DNA from 2 places in the Crassaminicella indica genome. Region 2 is predicted to be linked to the other one. Evidence: a T-box and tRNA genes for the amino acid it is inferred to sense, from the RefSeq annotation. Region 2 holds a T-box; the other holds one or more tRNA genes.
The links. A T-box is a leader RNA that pairs with one kind of tRNA and senses whether it is charged. The one in region 2 lies ahead of asnS (asparagine--tRNA ligase), so its partner is inferred to be a tRNA-Asn.
Positions count from the first base shown of each region.

Region 1: it encodes a tRNA-Asn, which carries the amino acid that the T-box ahead of asnS (asparagine--tRNA ligase) is inferred to sense. The anticodon was not compared.

Region 1 is NZ_CP078093.1:67,533-71,687, reverse strand. It holds rRNA gene KVH43_RS00425 (23S ribosomal RNA) at 1-1,304, shown strand, start outside; rRNA gene rrf (5S ribosomal RNA) at 1,499-1,615, shown strand; tRNA gene KVH43_RS00415 (tRNA-Asn) at 1,621-1,695, shown strand; tRNA gene KVH43_RS00410 (tRNA-Leu) at 1,702-1,790, shown strand; tRNA gene KVH43_RS00405 (tRNA-Met) at 1,797-1,872, shown strand; tRNA gene KVH43_RS00400 (tRNA-Glu) at 1,877-1,951, shown strand; tRNA gene KVH43_RS00395 (tRNA-Val) at 1,956-2,031, shown strand; tRNA gene KVH43_RS00390 (tRNA-Asp) at 2,047-2,123, shown strand; tRNA gene KVH43_RS00385 (tRNA-Thr) at 2,132-2,206, shown strand; tRNA gene KVH43_RS00380 (tRNA-Tyr) at 2,215-2,299, shown strand; tRNA gene KVH43_RS00375 (tRNA-Gly) at 2,307-2,381, shown strand; tRNA gene KVH43_RS00370 (tRNA-Gly) at 2,388-2,461, shown strand; tRNA gene KVH43_RS00365 (tRNA-Arg) at 2,466-2,542, shown strand; tRNA gene KVH43_RS00360 (tRNA-Gln) at 2,551-2,626, shown strand; tRNA gene KVH43_RS00355 (tRNA-Lys) at 2,630-2,705, shown strand; tRNA gene KVH43_RS00350 (tRNA-Ser) at 2,711-2,799, shown strand; tRNA gene KVH43_RS00345 (tRNA-Ser) at 2,805-2,896, shown strand; tRNA gene KVH43_RS00340 (tRNA-Ile) at 2,902-2,978, shown strand; tRNA gene KVH43_RS00335 (tRNA-Trp) at 2,983-3,058, shown strand; tRNA gene KVH43_RS00330 (tRNA-Pro) at 3,073-3,149, shown strand; tRNA gene KVH43_RS00325 (tRNA-Ile) at 3,157-3,233, shown strand; tRNA gene KVH43_RS00320 (tRNA-Ile) at 3,247-3,323, shown strand; tRNA gene KVH43_RS00315 (tRNA-Phe) at 3,348-3,423, shown strand; gene KVH43_RS00310 (ribonuclease H-like domain-containing protein) at 3,454-4,155, opposite strand, start outside.
Region 2 is NZ_CP078093.1:1,304,890-1,309,044, forward strand. It holds gene KVH43_RS06140 (methyl-accepting chemotaxis protein) at 1-412, shown strand, start outside; gene KVH43_RS06145 (SpoIIE family protein phosphatase) at 451-1,662, opposite strand; T-box leader at 1,820-2,053, shown strand; gene asnS (asparagine--tRNA ligase) at 2,091-3,482, shown strand; gene KVH43_RS06155 (nucleoside recognition domain-containing protein) at 3,513-3,938, shown strand; gene KVH43_RS06160 (nucleoside recognition domain-containing protein) at 3,932-4,155, shown strand, end outside.

The DNA of each region.
Region 1 (4,155 bases), 1.2 Mb from region 2:
AGCGAGATTGTAGGTGCCCGTACCGCAAACCGACACAGGTAGGTGAGGAGAGAATCCTAAGGCGAGCGAGAGAACTATTGTTAAGGAACTCGGCAAAATGACCCCGTAACTTCGGGAGAAGGGGTGCCACGTTAGGGTGCAAGCCCGAGGTGGCCGCAGAGAATAGGCCCAAGCGACTGTTTAGCAAAAACACAGGTCTCTGCTAAGTCGAAAGACGATGTATAGGGGCTGACGCCTGCCCGGTGCTGGAAGGTTAAGGGGAAGTGTTAACGAAAGTGAAGCACAGAACTTAAGCCCCAGTAAACGGCGGCCGTAACTATAACGGTCCTAAGGTAGCGAAATTCCTTGTCGGGTAAGTTCCGACCCGCACGAAAGGCGTAACGATTTGGGCACTGTCTCAACAATAGACTCGGTGAAATTGTAGTACCGGTGAAGATGCCGGTTACCCGCAGCAGGACGGAAAGACCCCGTGGAGCTTTACTGTAGCCTGACACTGGATTTTGGTATTACATGTACAGGATAGGTGGGAGACTGAGAAGCATGCACGCCAGTGTGTGTGGAGTCGACGTTGGGATACCACTCTTGTAATACTGAAGTTCTAACCATAAGCTGTGAATCCAGCTTTGGGACACTGTCAGGTGGGCAGTTTGACTGGGGCGGTCGCCTCCTAAAGAGTAACGGAGGCGCCCAAAGGTTCCCTCAGCGCGGTCGGAAATCGCGCGAAGAGTGCAAAGGCAGAAGGGAGCTTGATTGCGAGACACACAGGTCGAGCAAGGACGAAAGTCGGGCTTAGTGATCCGGTGGTTCCGAGTGGAAGGGCCATCGCTCAACGGATAAAAGCTACCCCGGGGATAACAGGCTTATCTCCCCCAAGAGTCCACATCGACGGGGAGGTTTGGCACCTCGATGTCGGCTCGTCTCATCCTGGGGCTGAAGTAGGTCCCAAGGGTTGGGCTGTTCGCCCATTAAAGAGGCACGCGAGCTGGGTTCAGAACGTCGTGAGACAGTTCGGTCCCTATCCGCTGTGGGCGTAGGAAATTTGAGAGGAGCTGTCCTTAGTACGAGAGGACCGGGATGGACGTACCTCTGGTGCATCAGTTGTCACGCCAGTGGCACAGCTGAGTAGCTATGTACGGAAGGGATAAGCGCTGAAGGCATCTAAGCGCGAAGCCCCCCTTAAGATAAGATTTCCCATGGAGTTAATCCAGTAAGACCCCAGAAAGACGATCTGGTTGATAGGTTGGAGGTGTAAGGGCAGTAATGTCTTTAGCTGACCGATACTAATAGGTCGAGGGCTTGACCAAAATATGCATTGTTTAGTTTTGAGGGTATAAAAAAGCAGTTGACAAAATTCTAGCAAGGTGGTAAAATAAATTTTGTCTTAACTCAACATTAGTATGTATAAGGATTTGTGTAGGACTGAAAAAATGCAAATTCTTTAAAAAAGTGTTGACAAACTGCGAAAAACGAGATAAAATATATCTTGTCCTCAAAAAAATCCAGTGGCAATAGCGAAGGGGTCACACCTGTTCCCATACCGAACACAGAAGTTAAGCCCTTCAGCGCTGATGGTACTTAGGCGGAGACGCCTTGGGAGAGTAGGTCGCCGCTGGTTTGTGTTCCAAGGTAGCTCAATGGTGGAGCACTCGGCTGTTAACCGATAGGTTGTGGGTTCGAGTCCCACCCTTGGAGCCAAAGAATGCCGGGGTGGCGGAACTGGCAGACGCACAGGACTTAAAATCCTGCGGTCCTTACAGACCGTACCGGTTCGATTCCGGTCCCCGGCACCAAAATATCGCGGAGTGGAGCAGCTGGCAGCTCGTCGGGCTCATAACCCGAAGGTCGTAGGTTCAAATCCTGCCTCCGCAACCATTAAGGCCCATTGGTCAAGCGGTCAAGACACCGCCCTTTCACGGCGGTAACCCGGGTTCGATTCCCGGATGGGTCACCATTTTGGGCGCATAGCTCAGCTGGGAGAGCACCTGCCTTACAAGCAGGGGGTCATAGGTTCGATCCCTATTGCGCCCACCATTAAAATTTGATTATGGCCCGGTAGTTCAGTTGGTTAGAATGCCAGCCTGTCACGCTGGAGGTCGAGGGTTCGAGCCCCTTCCGGGTCGCCAATAAATGTGCTGGTGTGGCTCAACGGTAGAGCAGCTGACTTGTAATCAGCAGGTTGGGGGTTCGATTCCCTTCGCCAGCTCCAAAGAATTAGGAGGAGTTCCCGAGTGGCCAAAGGGGGCGGACTGTAAATCCGTTAGCTAAGCTTTCAGTGGTTCGAATCCACTCTCCTCCACCAATTAATTGCGGAAGTGGCTCAGTGGTAGAGCATCGCCTTGCCAAGGCGAGGGTCGCGGGTTCGAATCCCGTCTTCCGCTCCAAGATATGCGGATGTAGTTCAATGGTAGAACTCCAGCCTTCCAAGCTGGTAGCGTGGGTTCGATTCCCATCATCCGCTCCAATAAGGGTTCATAGCTCAGCTGGATAGAGCAACGGCCTTCTAAGCCGTGTGTCCGGGGTTCGAGTCCCTGTGGACCCGCCATAAAATAATGGGGTATCGCCAAGTCGGTAAGGCACCAGACTTTGACTCTGGCATTCGTAGGTTCGAGTCCTGCTACCCCAGCCATAAGACCCATTAGCTCAGTCGGTAGAGCACTTGACTTTTAATCAAGGTGTCCCGCGTTCGAGCCGCGGATGGGTCACCAAATATGGAGGGGTGTCCGAGTGGTTTAAGGAGCTGGTCTTGAAAACCAGTGACTCCGAAAGGGGCCGTGGGTTCGAATCCCACCCCCTCCGCCAGATTTGGAGAAGTACTCAAGTAGGCTGAAGAGGACGGTTTGCTAAACCGTTAGGCCGAGTAATCGGTGCGCGGGTTCGAATCCCGCCTTCTCCGCCAAATGAGGGCCTTTAGCTCAGTTGGTTAGAGCGTCCGGCTCATAACCGGCAGGTCCGGGGTTCGAGTCCCTGAAGGCCCACCATTTTAGGGGTATAGCTCAGTTGGTAGAGCAGTGGTCTCCAAAACCACGTGCCGAGGGTTCAAGTCCTTCTGCCCCTGCCAATCATAAAAAAAATCGAGGTGTAGCGCAGTTTGGTAGCGCATCTGGTTTGGGACCAGAGGGCCGCGGGTTCAAATCCTGCCACCTCGACCATTGATTGGGGCTTGTAGCTCAGGTGGTTAGAGCGCACGCCTGATAAGCGTGAGGTCGGAGGTTCGAGTCCTCCCAAGCCCACCATTTTTTTTTATAGGGGCCTTTAGCTCAGTTGGTTAGAGCGTCCGGCTCATAACCGGCAGGTCCGGGGTTCGAATCCCTGAAGGCCCACCATATATAATATATAGATGAATATTTGCCCAGATAGCTCAGTCGGTAGAGCAGGGGACTGAAAATCCCCGTGTCGGAGGTTCGATTCCGCCTCTGGGCACCAATAAAAAACAAGCTCATTTGAGCTTGTTTTTTATTGCATTTGATTAAAAATATATGGTATAAGCTTTGATATAAATAAGTGAATATCTAAAGGCTTTATATGATTGTTCTGTTTGAATAGAATAATATTTTCAGGAATGAAATCATTTGATTGATTTTTTCTACAAGGAAATGAAAAATCACACAGATCAATATATAAGCATTTATCACCAGAAGAAAGACGACCTTTATATAATGGAATTTTGATTTTGAAAGTATTTGTATTTTTTACATATTCAAAACAAAAACCATTTTCATAAGCGATATAGTTATTTATATGATTATTTTTATAGACTCCTTCTAAATGAAAAGAATTGTCTTTAATATATTGCTTTGAAATATAGCATGTATTTTTTTTATAAATATGAAAAATTTGAGGAAAGGCTTGGAGAATTTGTTCAATATGAATCTTATCTAATATCATAAAAGCTTTACTAAAATAATATAGATCGTCATAATTGTGAAGCAGAATAATATCTTTTATTTGTTTGTTTTTTTCTTTTTCATATTGATTATAAAGGGTAACACTTTCTTTACCTGAAATTTTATCATTTCTATGAATACCTAAATACGCTTCTACAGATTTTAGCTTACAATTATTAAGATTAAGTTTTTTTTGAACCCTTCTAATTAGTTTGAGAAGATCAATACTTTGGTAGGTTTTAATAGAATAATCAATTTCATTGGCTAAAAA
Region 2 (4,155 bases):
ATCAGGAAGAGCAACTAAAAATATTAGTGATTTGATAAATGAGATTCAGACAAGTGTAGAAAATGCTGTTAAGGAAATGGAACAAGCAAAATTGATAGTAACAGAGCAAGAAAACGCTGTAAAAGAAACGGTAAATGTTTTTGAAGATATATTAAAATCTGTTTCAGATCTTACAGATAATATGAAAGGAGTAACGCTTGCCTGTGAAAATTTAAATGAACATGCAGCTGTTGTAGGAGAAAATATTGAAAATATTGCAAGTATTACAGAAGAAAATGCTGCTGGAGCAGAGGAAGTAGCAGCTTCTACAGAGGAGCAATCTGCAACACTTGAAGAGCTATCTTCATCAGCAGAACAGCTTGCAAGTTTATCAGGAAAGCTTCAAGAAACTATAAATAAATTTAAAATATAAATAAAAAATGTATAGCGATTGCTATACATTTTTTAGATCTAATCATGTATTTCCATTCCTAAAATACATACATCATCTTCAAAGGTTTTACTTTTTCTTAAATTGATTATTTCTTCATAGACATGGTTTATGAAGGAATCTATTTTTTTATGAGAATGCTTTAATAAAATGCTATGAAGATCTTTTTGAGATATAGTATGAGGATATTCTTTAGTTTCTGTTAATCCATCTGTATAAAAGATGAGTTTATCTCCTTTTTGAAGAGCTATTGTTTTACTTTCGAAGTTTATATTTTCAAAAACACCTAAAATAGTACTTCCTCCTTCCTTTAATTCTATACATTCCCCGTTTCTAATGATTAAAGGATAAGGATGACCACATCTCATATAAGTAAATCTTTTTGTTTTATTATTATAAAGCCCATAAAATGCAGTTAAGTATAGGTTTTCAGATATATTAATTAGTTTTCTATTGAGATAGTTAATAAAAGCTGCTGGATGCTGAAAAAGATAATTACTCGTTTCCATAATCGCTTTTACCATAGCTGTAATCATAGCAGCAGGAACACCGTGACCAGATATATCACTTAAAAATATTCCTAAAGAGTTTTCATTTATTTTTATAAAATCATATAAATCTCCACCTATTTCTTCTAGAGGCTTGTAGATAGCAGACAAGGATACTCCTTCTAATTGAGGGAGCTTATTTGGGATAAGATTTTGCTGAACATTTTTAGCAAGGGCTAATTCATCTCGAATTCGGCTGTGATAAGCTTCGATCATTTCATTTCTTTTCTGAAGCTCTAATTTGCTATTTTCAAGCTCTGTAATATCATCTAATATAACTAAAACCATGTCTTCACCATTGTAGTTAATATACTTGGTAGTAAATTGGAAATATTTTTTTATGGATTTTTCATTTATATAGAAATTTCTAGTTAATATTTCTTTAAAGGTGGGAGTTTGATCATGAAATGCTTTTAATATAGAGTTTCTAATAATACAGCTTTCACAATTGCTTGTAGTACCACAATTTTTATTTTCATCAACTGAGTATTGACAGCCAATGATATTTCCACATAGTTTGCCAATTATTTTATCTTCTTTTTTATTGAATAAAACGCTGAAAGGTTCATTGAATTGTTGTAACTTCATATTTTTGTCTACTAAAAAAATAGCAGATGTAATATTTTCAAATATAATATTTAAAAAATGATTAGAATCCTTTAATTGTTCTACAGAAAGCTTCATGATATCACCTCGAAAAATTGGACTAAACTCATTGTAACATATTATATAAAAGCATAGGTATATTTTTATATATTAAAAATTTATGGGCAAAATAAATAGGAAAAGTTTTGACATATTATTTTCTAAATATTATAATATCAGTGATACAACTATATTGTAAAAAACAAGGACGAGAAGAGTAGGTATGAGAAAACGTCAAAGCGAGTCGGTGGTGGTGAAAGACCGATACGGGATCTGTACTGAAGAACATCTCTGAGTTTCTAACCGAAATCATTTATGAAAGTAGGCTTAGACGGCTAAAACCGTTATCATTGAAAAGTATTTTTGTACTGATGAGTTGGCCATTTGGCAATAAGGGTGGTACCGCGGAATTTAGCCTTTCGTCCCTAATAAGACGAAAGGCTTTTTGATTGAGGAGGAGAAAAAACATGAAAACAATATTGATTAAAGACATTTATAGACAAACAGAGAAATATCAAGATCAAGTGATTACTATTTCAGGTTGGGTAAGGACTTTAAGAGCATCAAAGGCTTTTGGCTTTATTGAAGTGAATGATGGAAGCTTTTTTAAAAACCTTCAAGTAGTTTTTGAAGAAAATTTAGATAACTTTAAAGAAATTTCAAAGCTTACAATAAGTTCTTCTATTATAGTAGAAGGAAAGCTAGTATTAACACCAGGTGCAAAACAGCCATTTGAGATAAAAGCAACAAAAATTGAAGTGGAGGGAACATCTGATAGAGATTATCCTCTTCAAAAGAAGAGACATACCTTTGAATTTTTAAGAACTATTGCTCATTTAAGACCAAGAAGTAATACTTTTTCAGCAGTATTTAGAGTGCGTTCTATTGCAGCTTATGCGATTCATAAGTTTTTCCAAGAAAGAGGCTTTGTTTATACTCATACACCAATTATCACAGGAAGTGATTGTGAAGGTGCAGGAGAAATGTTTAGAGTCTCTACATTAGACTTAGAAAATCTTCCAAGAAATGAGGAAGGAAATATAGATTTTAAGAAGGATTTCTTTGGAAAAGAAACAAATTTAACAGTGAGTGGACAGCTAGAAGCGGAAAGCTATGCACTAGCTTTTAGAAATGTATATACCTTTGGACCAACCTTCAGAGCAGAAAATTCAAATACTGCAAGACATGCTGCAGAATTTTGGATGATCGAGCCTGAAATTGCTTTTGCTGATCTTGAGGATGATATGGAATTGGCAGAAGATATGATCAAATATGTAATAAATTATGTGCTAGAAAATGCTCCAGAGGAAATGGAATTTTTCAATAAGTTTATTGATAAGGGCTTATTAGAAAGATTAGATAATATTGTCAGCTCTGATTTTGTAAGAGTTACTTATACAGAGGCTATTGAGATATTAAAAAAAGCTGATGCAAAATTTGAATATCCTGTAGAATGGGGCTGTGATCTTCAAACAGAGCATGAAAGATACTTAACAGAAAAAGTATATAAAAAACCTGTATTTGTAATGGATTATCCAAAAGATATTAAAGCATTTTATATGAGACTTAATGATGATGGTAAAACAGTAGCAGCTGCTGATTTGCTTGTTCCAGGAGTTGGAGAAATTATTGGTGGTAGTCAAAGAGAAGAAAGAATAGATGTACTAGAAAAGAGAATAGAAGAGTTAGGTCTTAATAAAGAAGATTATTGGTGGTATTTAGAGCTTAGAAGATTTGGAGGAACGAAGCATGCAGGCTTTGGATTAGGATTTGAGAGACTTATCATGTATATTACAGGAATGAGTAATATAAGAGATGTAATTCCTTTTCCAAGAACAGTAAAATATGCTGAGTTTTAAGAAAGTATAAGTAAAAAGGGGTTGGGAAAGGTGATTGATTCTATTAAAACAGGTATTAAAAAGGGAATAGAGACTACATGGATGCTCGGAAAGATTATTATTCCTGTATATATTTTTATAACTTTTTTAAAACATACACCAGTTCTTGACTGGATATCAAATGTGTTTAAGCCTCTTATGGGGGTGTTTCATTTGCCTGGAGAAGCTGCGATAGTACTGGTTTTAGGAAATGCTTTGAATATATATGCAGCACTAGGAGCAATTAAGGCTATATCATTAACACCTATGCAAATAACTACCATAGGAATTATGCTATCTTTTTCCCATTCTTTATTTGTTGAGACAGCAGTTGTCAAAAAATTAGATGCAAATATAGGGAAAGTTATTGCTTTAAGAGTTGGCTTAGCTGTTATTGTAGGAATTATGGTAGGACAGGTAGGTGCATTATTATGTTAGAAATTTTTAAAGAAGGTTTATTAGGAAGTTTAGAATCTGTATATTCTATAGCAGTTATTGTAATTCCTTTAATGATTATCTTACAGATAGCAAAAGATTATAATGTTTTGAACAAACTATCAGAATATTTTAAAGGGATTACAAAGCTGTTTGGTATATCAAAAGAGGCAGTTCTTCCATTATTAGTAGGTATTATCTTTGGAATATCTTATGGAGC